2 regions of the Microterricola gilva genome follow, and region 1 is predicted to be linked to the other one. Evidence: predicted binding sites of a transcription regulator. Region 1 holds the regulator's gene; the other holds the start of a gene.
What was found. Region 1 encodes HrcA, which represses chaperone genes, less so after heat shock. Its sites were predicted from a motif close to TTNGCACTCGNNNNNNNCGAGTGCNAA; they were not measured.
Positions count from the first base shown of each region.

Region 2: a site for HrcA is predicted at 1,611-1,637, ahead of groL (chaperonin GroEL). Genes of this name have one in related genera too.

Region 1 covers NZ_SHLC01000001.1:1,865,308-1,872,570, reverse strand. Annotated here, with positions in the region: gene hemW (radical SAM family heme chaperone HemW) at 1-387, shown strand, start outside; gene EV379_RS08720 (histidine phosphatase family protein) at 512-1,312, shown strand; gene EV379_RS08715 (DUF4870 domain-containing protein) at 1,394-1,768, opposite strand; gene EV379_RS08710 (DUF4870 domain-containing protein) at 1,845-2,315, opposite strand; gene hrcA (heat-inducible transcriptional repressor HrcA) at 2,453-3,475, shown strand; gene dnaJ (molecular chaperone DnaJ) at 3,548-4,657, shown strand; gene EV379_RS08695 (16S rRNA (uracil(1498)-N(3))-methyltransferase) at 4,661-5,401, shown strand; gene EV379_RS08690 (HIT domain-containing protein) at 5,421-5,801, shown strand; gene EV379_RS08685 (PhoH family protein) at 5,869-6,921, shown strand; gene ybeY (rRNA maturation RNase YbeY) at 6,935-7,263, shown strand, end outside.
Region 2 covers NZ_SHLC01000001.1:2,663,053-2,670,315, forward strand. Annotated here, with positions in the region: gene groL (chaperonin GroEL) at 1-1,567, opposite strand, end outside; gene EV379_RS12400 (DUF3048 domain-containing protein) at 1,709-2,722, opposite strand; gene EV379_RS12405 (LytR C-terminal domain-containing protein) at 2,842-3,414, opposite strand; gene EV379_RS12410 (DUF3263 domain-containing protein) at 3,621-3,938, opposite strand; gene msrB (peptide-methionine (R)-S-oxide reductase MsrB) at 4,172-4,612, shown strand; gene EV379_RS12420 (nitroreductase family protein) at 4,620-5,204, shown strand; gene EV379_RS12425 (DMT family transporter) at 5,221-6,249, opposite strand; tRNA gene EV379_RS12430 (tRNA-Thr) at 6,319-6,394, opposite strand; gene EV379_RS12435 (DsbA family protein) at 6,507-7,263, opposite strand, start outside.

The DNA of each region.
Region 1 (7,263 bases):
CACAATCTGGCCTACTGGCGCAGCAACGACTGGTGGGGCATCGGCCCCGGCGCGCACAGCCACGTCGGTGGCATGCGCTGGTGGAACGTCAAACACCCGTCGGCCTACGCGGATCGCGTGCTTGCCGGCGACTCGCCGGCCGCCGGGCGGGAGAGCCTGGATGCCGGGACCCGCGAGTTCGAGCGGGTGCTGCTGCTCGCCCGCATCCGTGAGGGGATCCCGGTCGACTCGCTGAGCGCCGCCGGGCGCCTGGCCGTCGCCGGTCTGATCGCCGACGAACTGATTAACGCACGAGCCGCCCTTGCCGGATCAGTGGAACTGACCCTGCGCGGGCGGCTGTTGGCCGATGCTGTCGTGCGCCGCCTCCTGGACGACGACGCCGCGTAGCAGCGCGCCACCCGAGGCACAATCGCGCTCTGCGACCGCGCCATCGAATCGTTACCAAACGTCGTTCGGTTTTCAGATACTCTGCGAGAGCTGTTTCACCTCTCTCAGAAAGGAACACCAGACAATGTCGTCTCGTCGTACATTTCGTGTCGCGATCGCCGGACTCGCCACCGTCGCCACGATCTTCTCGCTCGCAGCTTTTTCGGCCCCAGCGGCCGCGGAGAGCCCGAACAACTCGTCTAACAGCAATGCCGGCAAGAACGCCGAGGTCACCGTGTACCTCACGCGCCACGGTGAGACCTGGCTCAACACCCAGCACCGCATGCAGGGCTGGTCGGACTCGCCGCTCACCGCGGCCGGCGAACTCGACGCACAGAACCTCGGCAAGGGCCTCGCCGAGGCCGGTATCAGATTCAAGTCGGCCTACTCCGCCGATATGGTGCGCCACTACGACACCATCTCGCTCGCACTCGGCGAACTCGGGTACAAGGGCGAGCCGGTGCGCGACAAGCGTCTGCGAGAGGTGTCATTCGGCAAGTTCGAGGGTGCCACCCAGGCAGAGGTCTTCACGGTGGTCGGCCCGCTTCTCGGCGGAGATCAGAGCGTCGGAGCGTTGCTCGGCGCGATCGTGACCGCTAACGGAACCAGCCCGTTGCCGGCCGAGTCGCTCGATCAGCTCAGCACCCGCACGATGGCCTCTTTGAACGACATCGCGTCGGCACAGGCGAAGAAGGGCGGCGGGAACGTGCTGGTCGTCTCGAGCGGCATCACGATCATGGCCGCTCTGGAGACGCTGGGAGCCGACCTCAGCTCGGTGACCACGGGAATCGACAACGCAGCGGTGAGCAAGCTCACCTACAAGAACGGCACCTGGACCGTGGTCAGCGTGAACGACTCCAGCTACGTCGAGGCCGGAGCCAACTAGCCGCCTCGGTTAACGAACGAGCCGCCCGTGCCGGATCAGTGGTACTGATCCGGCACGGGCGGCTGTGTGTTTCCGGCCCTGCTAGCTGACGAACTTGATCGCCAGCGGGTACTGGTAGGCCAGCCCCTGGTTCGCCTTGACCGCTGCAATGATGCTGAACACGATGATCAGCACGCTGACGGCGGCGATGATGATGAAGCCGATGAACACGATCGTCAGGATTCCGCCGACGACGTACGCGATCGCCATCGTGATCTGGAAGTTGAGCGCCGTCGCCGTGTGCAGGCGGATGAATGGACCCTTGTCCTTGAGCACCAGGTAGCCGACCAGCGCCGGAACGAAGCTGAAGAAGATGCCGCCGACGTGGATCAGCGTCGCCCAGAGCTTCTCGTCGGCCGGGCTCAACTGCGTCTGGCCCTGGTACGGGGTGGCGGGGGGAGGAGGTGCGGCTGACATAGTGGTGCTCCTTGAGTCGTGCGAATGTGCTCGCGAAAGTGATGCCAGTGTACTGGCCGGGTGTACCCCGCGTCCGTTATTTGATCATGCGGATGGCGAAGGGGTAACGGTAGCCGCGCCCATCCTTCACCTGCATGAAGGCGATGATCGAGAAGATGACGCCGACCACCCAGATGAGCCAGCCGATGTTGAAGCCAAAGAATCCGAAGGTGATCACGGTCAGGATGACGCTGAGGATCGCGGCGGCGACCTCGGCGATGAGCAGCGTCAGCTGGAAGTTCAGCGCCTCCTTGGCCTCGGTGTTCGTGAAGCGCCCGCGGTCCTTGAAGATCAGCCAGATGATCAGCGACGGCAGGAAGCTGAAGATGCCGCCGAGGTGCGCGAAGGATGCCCACTGGATGTCGGCTTCCTGACTGAGCGGCGCGCCCGGCGCCGCGGTGCTCGCGTAGGGATTCTCCGGTTGCGTCGGCGGTGCCGGCGGTGCCGGTGGGGTAGGCGGCTGCTGCGTCGGATCGTACGGGGGAGTCGGAGCTGATGGGTCGCTCATGATCGATCCTTTCGATGGTGCTTCTGCAGCGCGCATTGCGCTCATTCCCAAGCTAGTCGCGATATGATTAGCACTCAACGGCAGTGAGTGCTAAGTGGTCGAACTGGTCGGCCCAGCGCGGTGAGGAGGTGGTGCGCATGGTTTCGGAACGAAGCCTCGAGGTTCTCCGTGTGATCGTGCAGGATTACGTCTCATCGCGCGAGCCGGTCGGCTCCAAGTCGATCGTCGAGCGCCACTCCTTCGGCGTGTCGGCCGCCACGATCCGCAACGACATGGCGCTGCTCGAAGAGGAGGAGCTGATCGCGGCTCCGCACACCTCGTCCGGTCGCATTCCGACCGACAAGGGATACCGGCTCTTCGTTGACCAGCTGAGCGATCTGCGCCCGCTCAGCGCGGCCCAGCGCCACGCCATCGAGACCTTCCTCGGCCAGTCGGCTGACCTCGACGACGTGCTCTCGCGCACCGTGCGGCTGCTCTCGCAGCTCACCCAGCAGGTCGCCCTCGTGCAGTATCCGTCGCTCACCCGCGCAACGGTCAAGCACGTCGAACTCGTGCGCCTCAGCACCCATCGTTTGCTGTCCGTCTTGATCACCGACACCGGGCGCGTCGAACAGCGCGTCGTCGACACCACCTCAGAGGTGACGGAGGAGTCGGTCGCCGATCTCCGCACGGTCATCAACGCGACACTCGTCGGCCTGGGCATGACGGATGCCGCCGCCGCGGCAGGCGGCCTCGCCGATGCCGCTCCGCCGCAACTGGCCGGCGTGGCATCCGTCGTCGCCGAGACGCTCGTCGAGCAGGTGCTCGCGAATCGCGCGGACAAGCTGGTGATGGCCGGCGCCGCCAACCTCGTGCGCACGGAAGAAGACTTCACGGGCAGCATCTTCCCCGTGCTGGAAGCCATCGAGGAACAGGTCGTCCTGTTGCGCCTGTTCGGCGAGATGGCCACAGACCAACACGGTGTCTCAGCGAGCATCGGGCGTGAGAACGCCTCGTTCGGGCTCGGCGAGACCTCGGTTCTCAGCAGTAGTTACCTCTCGGCCGGATCCGAGCTCGCCCGGGTGGGCGTTCTCGGCCCGCTCCGGATGGACTACTCCAACAACATGGCCGCCGTTCGTGCGGTCGCTCGGTACTTGTCCAGACTCTTGGGCGAAAACTAGTAGGACGAATCGCCTCGAGTTCGCCGTGCTCTGCGCGCGCAGGATGCTCGAGGCCGGAAAGGAACGGCCGGAGTGGCTGACCATTACGAAGTACTCGGCGTCTCGCGCGAGGCGACCACCGACGAGATCAAGAAGGCGTACCGCCGCCTCGCCCGCGAACTGCACCCCGATGTGAACCCGAGCTCTGAGGCTTCCGAGCGTTTCAAGGAGGTCACGCACGCCTACGACGTGCTGAGCGACGCGAAGCAGCGCCAGAACTACGACATGGGCGGCCAGGGTGGCTTCGGCGGCGGCGCGGGAGACTTCGGCGGCTTCGGCGACATCTTCGAGACCTTCTTCGGCGGGGGTGGCGGCGGTGGCCGTCGCGGTCCGCGCTCCCGCCGTGAGCGCGGCCAGGATGCGCTGCTGCGCGTCGAGGTCGACCTCGACGAGATCATCTTCGGCACCCACCGCGACATCGAGGTTGACACCGCGATCCTCTGCGAGACCTGCCAGGGATCCTGCTGCGCACCGGGAACCAGCCCGGTCACCTGCGACATCTGCCACGGAACCGGCAGCATCCAGCGTGCCGTTCGCTCGCTGCTCGGCAACGTGATGACCTCGAGCCCCTGCGGCAGCTGCCGCGGCTACGGCACGATCATCGCCACCCCGTGCCTCACCTGCCAGGGCCAGGGCCGAGTGCGCGCCCGTCGCACCGTTCCGGTCGACATCCCCGCCGGCGTCGACACGGGCGTTCGCCTGCAGATGCCGGGCAGCGGAGAGGCCGGCCCGGCCGGCGGACCGAACGGTGACCTCTACCTCGAGATGAAGGTGCGTCACCACGACGTCTTCAGCCGTGACGGCGACGACCTCCTCGCCACGCTCGAGGTGGCCATGACCGACGCCATCCTCGGCACGACAACGACGCTGCACGCGCTCGACGGTGACGTCGAACTGGACCTCAAGCCCGGAACACAGAGCGCAGAGGTCATCACGATCAAGGACCGTGGTGTCACCAAGCTCCGCGGCAACGGCCGCGGCGACCTCCGCATCGGCATCCAGGTCGTCACGCCCAGCAAGCTCAACGGCAAGGAGCGCGATCTGATCGAGCAGTTCGCCGGCATGCACAAGCACCCCAAGCCGGCGCTCAGCCAGTTCCAACAGGGCCTCTTCGCCAAGCTGCGCGACAAGTTCCGGGGCTGACCCGTGAGCTCGCTCTACCTGCGTGAAGACCTCGAGCCAGCGGCCGTCGAGGCCTCCGGCGTCGCCAGCGTCACCGGCGCGGAGGCCAAGCACGCCGTGACGGTCAACCGCACCCGGATCGGTGAGCGGGTCTCGATCGGCAACGGGCGAGGCCTCATCGTGACGGGCCCGGTCATCACGGCGGATGCCGGCGAGCTCCGGATCCAGGCCGAACTGATCGAGAACGTGCAGCCGTCCAGCCCCCGCATCGTGCTCGTGCAAGCACTGGCCAAGGGTGGACGCGACGAGATGGCCGTGCAGGCGTCGACCGAGCTCGGCGTCGATGCGGTGATCCCGTGGAGCGCCACCCGCTCCGTCTCCCGCTGGGAGGGCGCCAAGGTCGCCAAGGGTCAGGAACGCTGGGCCAGCATTGTGCGCGAGGCGAGCAAGCAGTCGATCCGCTCCTGGCTGCCTGACGTCACGACGCTCTTCTCCGGCAAGGACCTCGAACGCCTCGCGGCCGCCAGCCACATGCTCGTGCTCGAGCCGACGGCCGAGACGGCGTTGACCGAGTGGGAGCCGAACGATCACGAGCTCGACATCGTGCTCGTTGTTGGACCGGAAGGTGGCATCGCCCCGCACGAACTGGAGCGTCTGCAGGCCGCAGGCGCGACCCTCGTGCGCCTCGGCCCGACGGTGCTGCGCACCTCGACGGCGGGCGCCGCGGCGCTCTCGGTGCTGAATGCCCGACTCGGCCGGTGGTAGTGCGCCTTAAGATGGACGTATGACTTCAGCCGACGATCAGACTCCGTCCCTCTTCAGCCGCATCGTCGCGCGCGAGATTCCGGCGCGCATCGTCGCGGAGACCGACACCGTCATCGCCTTCCACGACATCGCGCCGCAGGCGCCGCTGCACGTCGTCGTGACCACGAAGACACAGCAGTACGCCGACGTCGCCGAGCTGGCTGCCGGCGACCCAGCGCTGCTCGCCGAGCTCGTCGCCGTCGCCAAGCAGGTGGCGGAGGAGCTGGCCCCTGCCGGCCGCACTCCCGGCCAGTTCCGCTTGATCTTCAACACGGGACCGGAAGCGGGACAGACCATCTTCCACGTGCACGCGCACGTGCTCGCCGGAACATTCAAGGAGGGCTCGCTTGTCGGATCCTGAGCAGAAGCGTCCTGAGCAGAACACAGCTGACCAGAACACACCCGAACAGAGCACCCCTGACCAGAACATCGAGTTGCGGCTCGTCATCGACGGCGTCGCACTTGTCCGCCTCTTCGGCGCACAGGACCGCCTCCTCGGCAGGATCGAGCAGGAGTACCCGGATGTCGCGGTGCACGCGCGCGGCAACGAACTCACCCTCAGCGGCCGACGTGACCAGGTCCAGGCCGTCAGCCGTCTGGTCGAGGAGCTGCAGGACCTGATCCGCGAGGGCCAGGACCTGAGCCCCGGCGAGGTGTCGAGCACCGCCCGCATCCTCGAGGCCGATCATGGCGCACGTCTGAGCGATGTGCTCGGGCAGGCGATCCTCACGGCGCGCGGTCGCAGCATCCGCCCCAAGACGCGCGGGCAGAAGGCCTACGTCGACGCGATCGACGAGAACAGCATCGTCTTCGGCATCGGGCCGGCCGGAACCGGCAAGACCTACCTCGCGATGGCGAAAGCCGTGCAGGCGCTACAGCGCAAGGAGGTCGACAAGATCATCCTCACGCGCCCGGCCGTCGAGGCCGGAGAACGTCTCGGCTTCCTGCCCGGCACCCTGACGGACAAGATCGACCCGTACCTGCGCCCGCTCTACGACGCCCTGGCCGACATGATGGATCCGGAGCTCGTGCCAAAGCTGCTGGCGTCCGGGACCGTCGAGGTTGCTCCGCTCGCGTACATGCGCGGTCGCACCCTGAACTCCGCGTTCGTCGTGCTCGACGAGGCGCAGAACACGACGCCGGAACAGATGAAGATGTTCCTGACCAGGCTCGGCTTCGGCTCCAAGATGGTCGTGACGGGCGACATCACCCAGGTCGACCTGCCGACCGGCTCCTCCGGTCTGCGCCTGGTGACCCGGGTGCTCGACGGCATCGACGACATCTACTTCGCCCGCCTGACCAGCGAGGATGTCGTCAGGCACTCGCTCGTCGGCCGTATCGTCGACGCATACACCGAGTACGACGCCAAGAAGCAGGCCCAGCGTTTCGAACGTGAAGAGGCCAGAGAATTCGCGAACCGCGCGGAACGGCGCGGCGGCGTGCCGCGCGATCGCCAGCCGGGCCGCGGCCCCCGCTCCTGAGAGGTACTGAACAATGAGCATTGAGATCAACAACGAATCGGCCATCGAGGTGGACGAGAGCGCCATCCAGCGCCTCGCCGTCTTCGCGCTCGACGCGATGCACGTGCACCCCGACGCGGAACTGGCCATCGTGCTGGTCGACGAGGGCGCCATGGAGCAGCTGCACGTGCAGTGGATGGACGAGCCAGGCCCAACCGATGTGCTCAGCTTCCCGATGGACGAGCTGCGCCCCGGCACAGAGGACGCACCGACCCCGGCCGGCCTGCTCGGCGACATCGTGCTGTGCCCGCAGGTCGCCCAGGCCCAGGCCGAGACGGCCGGTCACTCGACCATGGCCGAGCT
Region 2 (7,263 bases), 800 kb from region 1:
CGACGACGGCCTCGGTGGTGAGGAAGAGACCAGCGATCGACGATGCGTTCAGCAGCGCGGAGCGGGTGACCTTCACCGGGTCGTTGATGCCGGCAGCGAGCATGTCGACGTACTCGCCGGTCGCGGCGTTGAGGCCGTGTCCAACGGGCAGGTTGCGCACCTTGTCGGCGACAACACCCGGCTCGAGGCCGGCGTTCAGAGCGATCTGCTTGAGCGGGGCGTCGATCGCGACGCGCACGATCTGAGCACCGGTCGCCTCGTCACCGACGAGAGCAGCGATGGCAGCGCCTTCGAAGGCGGTCTTGCCGGCCTGGATGAGGGCAACGCCACCACCGGCGACGATGCCTTCTTCGACGGCAGCCTTGGCGTTGCGCACTGCATCCTCGATGCGGTGCTTGCGCTCCTTGAGCTCAACCTCCGTTGCGGCACCGGCCTTGATGACTGCAACGCCACCGGCCAGCTTGGCCAGGCGCTCCTGCAGCTTCTCGCGGTCGTAGTCGCTGTCGGTGTTCTCGATCTCGGCGCGGATCTGTGCAACGCGTCCGGCGATCGCCTCGACGTCGCCAGCACCCTCGACGATGGTGGTCTCGTCCTTGGTGATGACAACCTTGCGGGCCTTGCCCAGCAGGTCGAGGGTGGCGTTCTCGAGCTTGAGACCGACCTCCTCGGAGATGACCTGACCACCGGTGAGGATGGCGATGTCCTGAAGCTGAGCCTTGCGACGGTCACCGAAGCCGGGAGCCTTGACGGCAACCGACTTGAAGATGCCGCGGATCTTGTTCACAACGAGCGTGGCCAGAGCCTCGCCGTCGACGTCCTCGGCGATGATGAGGAGCTGCTTGCCGGTCTGGATGACCTTGTCGACGATCGGCAGCAGGTCCTTGATGTTGCTGACCTTGCCGTTGACGATCAGGATGTAGGGGTCTTCGAAGACCGCTTCCTGCCGGTCGGGGTCGGTCACGAAGTATGCCGACAGGAAGCCCTTGTCGAAGCGCATGCCCTCGGTGAGCTCGAGCTCGGTGCCGAAGGTGTTCGACTCCTCGACGGTGACAACACCCTCCTTGCCGACCTTGTCGATCGCCTCGGCGATGATGGCGCCGATCTCGGCGTCTCCGGCGGAGATCGATGCGGTAGCGGCGATCTCTTCCTTGGTCTCGACCTCTTTGGCGTTGACGACGAGCTCGGCGATGACCGCTGCGGTCGCCTTCTCGATGCCGCGCTTCAGGCTGATGGGGTCGGCGCCGGCCGCGACGTTGCGCAGGCCTTCGCGAACCAGGGCCTGTGCGAGCACGGTGGCGGTGGTGGTACCGTCGCCGGCGACGTCATCGGTCTTCTTGGCGACCTCCTTGACGAGCTCCGCACCGATCTTCTCGTACGGGTCGTCGAGCTCGATCTCCTTGGCGATGGAGACACCGTCGTTGGTGATCGTGGGGGCGCCCCACTTCTTCTCCAGAACGACGTTGCGGCCGCGCGGGCCGAGGGTCACCTTGACGGTGTCGGCCAGAATGTTGAGGCCACGCTCAAGGCCGCGACGGGCCTCTTCGTTGAAAGCAATGATCTTTGCCATGTGTGATTCTCGTCCCTTCCCGGACGTTCCCAAGACTTTGGTATTAGCACTCAGATGATGCGAGTGCTAAAACAATTCTGGCACTCGGATGCCGAGAGTGCAAGCGAGCGCAGGGCCCTCTCAGGCAGCGCGCCGCCGCCGTCACGGAATGATCTCGACGCTGCCGCTGCTCGGCACCAATTCGACCCAGCTGTTGCCCGCCGCGAGGGTGATCGGCGTGCCGATGTCGCTGACCAGCCGGATGCTCCCCGCCGCGGAATCCTTGCTCCACATGCCGTGCACCGTCTTGCCTCCCGTCGACACCCAGGCCTCCCCCGTGCCGATCATCAGTGTGCGCGGGATGTCTTCGTAGCTGTAGTCGTCGATCTCGACCAACAGGGTGACGACATTGCTCGCGCGCAACTGTGCACCGGCGGCGTCCAGATCCGGAGCGCCCTCCTGGGAGCGCAGCCACGTTGCACTCCCGGCATCCCAACCCCAACTCGGCCACCGCGAGTCGGAGAAGCGCTGCTGCACGACCGAGTTGGGCGTGCCCTCGACCAGGGCCGTCGGCACCGAGGCGCCCTCCGCGTAGCTGAACTGTGCTGCCGGAGCCGGAAGATCGGTGTGGCGGCCGACGAGCTCGCCTGCGCGCACGATCACGTCGTGCGGCGACTCGTGCAAGTCGTCCCGATAGAACAGCCCGGAGTCGTCGAAGTCGAAGACGGCGTTGACGACGGGCGCGGCCATCATCATGTCGACGAACACCTCCTGCCCGCCGGAGTATGCGATGATCCCGCCGAACGGTGTGACGATGTCCGGGTCCATCGGCCGCACCGATCGAACGGGGCCGACCTCCTCCGGCAGATCGGAGTGCCAGATCGCGAGGTAACGGGTGAGCCCGCCCTCCACGAGTTCCTCGAACACGATGTCGGTGCGCTCCAAGCCCACCTGGGGCCTGGCACCCTCGTGGTTGTCGATCTTGGCGGCCAGCGATGGTCGGTCGAGGCCGCCGCTCGGCGCAACGGTTCCGCGCAGCGGCGCGAGCACGGGAGGCGGGGTGGGGGTTGCGGATGCCGTCGGCGTCGGCCGCGGCGTCTTGCGCGGCGTGCCGGCCGGCTCCTCGGCGGCGCAGGCCGCCGTCGCGAGCAGCAGCCCGAGTGTCAGTGTGGCCACTGCTGCGCGTCGCAGCGGCATCCGGAATGGACGCGTTCGAGAAGGCTTGGCGATGCTCACCCTGCACACACTAAGGCTGCGCGGAGCACTCGGACAGGCACGCCGCGTCCGGTGTGTCGCTACTCGCCTTCCGGGACGGGGAAGGTGGAACCGATGACGACGACCAGCGACGCCTGGCCGAGGTCGACGAAATCCTGGGAGAGGGCGATTCCGGCTCCGGGCACCGAGGCTGCGGCACCGAGCGCCGCGCCCTCGAGAGCCGGGTCGCTGTAGTAGACGGTGGAGTCGACGACGTCTTCCGTTGCGGCGTTGGAGCGCGTGGTGACGTTCCAACCGGCAGCTGCGAGCGTGTCGCCGACGGCGGCGGCCAGTCCGGCAGTCGGGGTGCCGTTCAACACCGTGACCGCGAGTGAGGGGTCAACGGTTGGCTCGACGACCGGTGCGGCCGTCTCGCTCGGCGGGGCGGATGCCGACGGCGTTGAGCCTCCCGCACCTCCGGCCCCCAGGGCGAGCTTGTCGTTCAGCACGAAGAGGGCACCGACGCCGACGCCGACGAGCACGAGGGTTGCCAGAGCCGCCCAGGCGAAGCCGATCCAGCCCCGCCCACGCTTGCGCGGCACGCGGTGGGCGCCGACCCGCTCAAGGTCGCTGGGAATCTCGTCGAAGCGATCGGGGTGAAACGAAGTTGCCATAGTGGGTCTGCCTGGCCTGATCTCTCTGGGCTATTGCTCTGGGCTATTGCTCTGGGCGATGTGCTGTCTGGACTGCTGCGGTGTCGTGCGGTGGTCTGCGCCGCTGCCTGGCGACCGGCGGTGCTGCTGCCATCGCCGTGCGGGCTACGCGGTGTCTCCGACGCGCTTCGACTCTGAACAGTATCCCTGATCAACCCGATGGCAGCTCACAGCGAGCTCTGCCCGCCGAGCGAGCGCCGCGCCCTGGCCTCGGCCCGCGCCTCGCGCATGCGCAGCAGCCGCTTGACCAGCATCGGGTCGTGCACCAGTGCGGCTGGCCGGTCGATGACGGCGCTGAGCAGCTGGTAATACCGTGGTGCAGACAGGCCGAGCTCGGAGCGGATGGCCTGCTCCTTGGCTCCCGCGTGTTTGAACCACTGGCTCTCGAACGTCAGGATGGCGAGCTCACGTTCACTCAGCGATCCGAGCGGCGCGTCAGACTCGTGCACCGAGCCGTCACCCTCGGAATCGTTCGCGTGATCCATCAACGAACTCCTTCCCGGCCGAGACCACCGCCCGGTCGATCATGGCGGCGATGTGGCTCATCATAGGCACTCGGGATCTGATCCGCAGCGACACTTCCGGGCAGTTCACTTTTCGGAATGCGCTGTGTTCCCGGTGCGTTGCAGCTGATGCGACTATCAGCCTGGCTGTTTAGGATTGCCGAGGCCGGCTTTCGGAATACCGAGGCCGCCCGCACGAACTGAGGAGAATCGTCATGAGCTATGAAGTGAACAAGACTGACGAGGAGTGGCGCGCGGGGCTCGATGACGACAGCTTCGCCGTGCTGCGACAGGCCGCGACGGAGCGCCCGTGGACGGGTGAGCTTCTCGACGAGGAACGCGCAGGCATCTACAACTGCGGCGCATGCAACGCCGAGCTGTTCCGCAGCGGAACCAAGTTCGACTCCGGCTGCGGTTGGCCGAGCTTCTACGAGTCGGTGCGCCCGGAGGCCGTCGAGCTCATCGAGGACAACAGCCTGGGCATGACGCGCACCGAGGTGCGCTGCGCCCGCTGTGGCTCCCACCTCGGCCATGTCTTCCCCGACGGTTTCGGCACGCCGACCGGCGACCGTTACTGCATGAACTCGCTCGCGCTCACCTTCTCCGCGGATGACGCATCCGCCGGCGCCGCCGCCGACGCCACCCCGAGTGAGTAGGCCGGCCATGGCGCGCACGAACTCGTCGATTCCCAAGGACGCCTCCCCCGCCTACAAGGCGGTCGCGACGCGCCGCTCCCACTCCAAGGTGACCGATCGGGCGCCGGATGCCCGCGAGCTCGAGTCACTGGTGGCCGCGGCCGGGCGTGTCGCCGACCATGGCTCGCTACACCCGTGGCGCCTCATCGCGCTACGCGGCGACGCGCGCTCCCGGCTCGGGGTCGCCCTGGCCAAGGCGGCGAAGCTGAAGGGCTCCGACGCCGCGTCACTCGCCGCGAAGCCCCTGCGCGCCCCGCTGCTCGTCGCCGTGGTCTTCCGGCCGGAGAAGAGCCAGAAGGTGGCCGATTGGGAACAGGAGGCCGTGGCATCCGGTGTCGCGCACATGCTCAGCCTGCTCCTGCATGATGCCGGGTGGGGCGTGATCTGGCGCACAGGGCCATACACGCGTGCCAAGAAGGTCGCGAAGATGCACGGGCTGCAGAAGGGCGAGAAGCTGCTCGGCTGGCTCTACGTCGGCGGGATTCCGGCGCGCAGCGGCAGCTCCCACACCAAGACGGTGCGCGCAGACAAGTACCTGACCACGCTCGACTAGGAGCGCTGCAGCGCGCTCAGCCGGCGCGGCGGGCGCCCCACACGCTGTTCGGCCAACCACTGGCGACGATGACGGCGATGAGCGCGAGGGTTGTGCCGGCGATCGTCGAGAACGCGACGGCCTGCGCCGAGAACAGCGCGTCGATCGCCAGTGCCGCCACAAGCTGCCCGGAGACCGTGGCGAGCCCGAGCAAGAGCACACCGGTCACGCGCACCAGTGCGGCCTGCATGGCAATGAAGATGCAGCCGATCGCGCCGCCGACGTAGAGCCAGGGCTCGCTCGGAAAGGCACTCGGCCAGCCGATGACGCTGTTGCGCACCACCGCGATCGCGACGAGGGCGGCGCTTCCGACGACGAAGTTGATCAGGGTTGCGCTCTGCGCGCTGCGGGCCGCTGCGCGCACGCGGCCGTTCACCGCTGACTGCCAGCCGACGAAGACGCCGGCGATGAGAGGCAGCACAAGCATCCAGACGGGCACCTCGCCACCGAGTTGCGCAGAGACGGCCCAGCCGACGGCAACGAGCGCGAGGGTCGCACCGAGAACCCGGCTCAGGGTGAGGGGTCGACGACCGCCGGGGGCGAGGCCGATCCGGTCGAGAATGAGGCCGCTGACGGTCTGCCCCGCGACGACGGCGACCGTGAACAGTGCGACGCCGAGCACGGCCGCGGTGAGCCCCTGAGCTGCAACGAGCAGCGCACCACCGAGGCCGCCGAGCAGCATCCACGGCCGCAGTTCTCGCTGACCGTGCTCATCCGGGCGCAGCGCACGCCGCACGCGGCCAAGGCCCACTCGACCTGGGTGCCAGAAGCAGAGCACGACGAGCAGGATCACCAGCCCAGAGCCGAATGAGATCGCCGCAGCCGTGAATCCGTCGTCCAGTCGGCGACCGAGTTCGCCATTGATGCGCGACTGCACAGCGACGAGCGCCCCGCAGGCCACGCCAATGACGAGGGCCAGCCACGTCGGAAAGTGCCGGTGCACCTCGGGAGTCGAATCGCTTGGTGTGCCGGATGCCGCAGGCACAGGTGTCCGCTCAGAACTCATCGTTCCAGCCTAGGCCGCGGCCGCCCACGACGGAGCCGCGCGGCGGCCCGGATCGAGGTGGGAAAAGTGTGGGGCCGGCTGCGGGACTTGAACCCGCAACCCCCGCTTTACAAGAGCGGTGCGCTACCAATTGCGCCAAGCCGGCATGAGACGGTGCTCCAGATGGAACATGACTCGCGACTAACAATAACCGCTCGCCGCTCCCCGTGAAAATTCACGGAGGGCGACGAGCGGTCGATGTGTGCGAAAGCCCGGTGTCAGCTCGTCGGAGCCGGCGTGGGGGTCGGGGTCGACGTCGAGTAGGTCTGCCCCGTCGCCTGCTGCACGAACGCCGCGAACTCCTTGGGATCTTCGAGCGAGCCGACGTACTGCTTGCCGTTGACGAGAACCGTCGGGGTGCCGGAGACCTTCTCAAGCTCGGTGTTTGGCAGCGGGCCGACGAGGGCGCGGTCGGTGGCGTTGAGCACCCAACCCTTGAACTGATCGTCGTCGATGCAGGTGTTGATCTTGCTGAGGTTGGAAACCCCGGCATCCTTGATCCGCTGCTTGATCTCGTCGTTGTTCAGCGCCGCGGTGTTCTCCTGCGGCTGGTCGATGAACATCGCGGAGTTGAAGACGAAGAAGTCGTCAGGCGAGTAGTTCGCAACACAGGCGGCGGCGTTGGCGGCACGGAGCGAGTACTTGGTTCCGGCGGACTTGCTCGTCTGCGTTGCCAGCGGGTGCACCTCGAGGGTCGCGGCGCCCGACTCCAGCCAGCCCTGGATCTGCTCGCTGTTGGTGCGCTCGAAGTCACCGCAGAATGGGCAGAGGTAGTCGACCCAGACGCGGATGTCGGCGACAGCGCCGCTCTCGTCCGGCTGCGACGGAATGGGCTTCGCGTCGGCCGCCAGTGCCGGCGTCCGCACCGCGACGAGACCCTCGCCGATCAAGATGCCGTCGCTGGCCATGTTCGCGGGGCCGGGGCCCTCAGGCCGGAAGCTGTTGACGACGATGAGCGAGATGACCGCGATGACG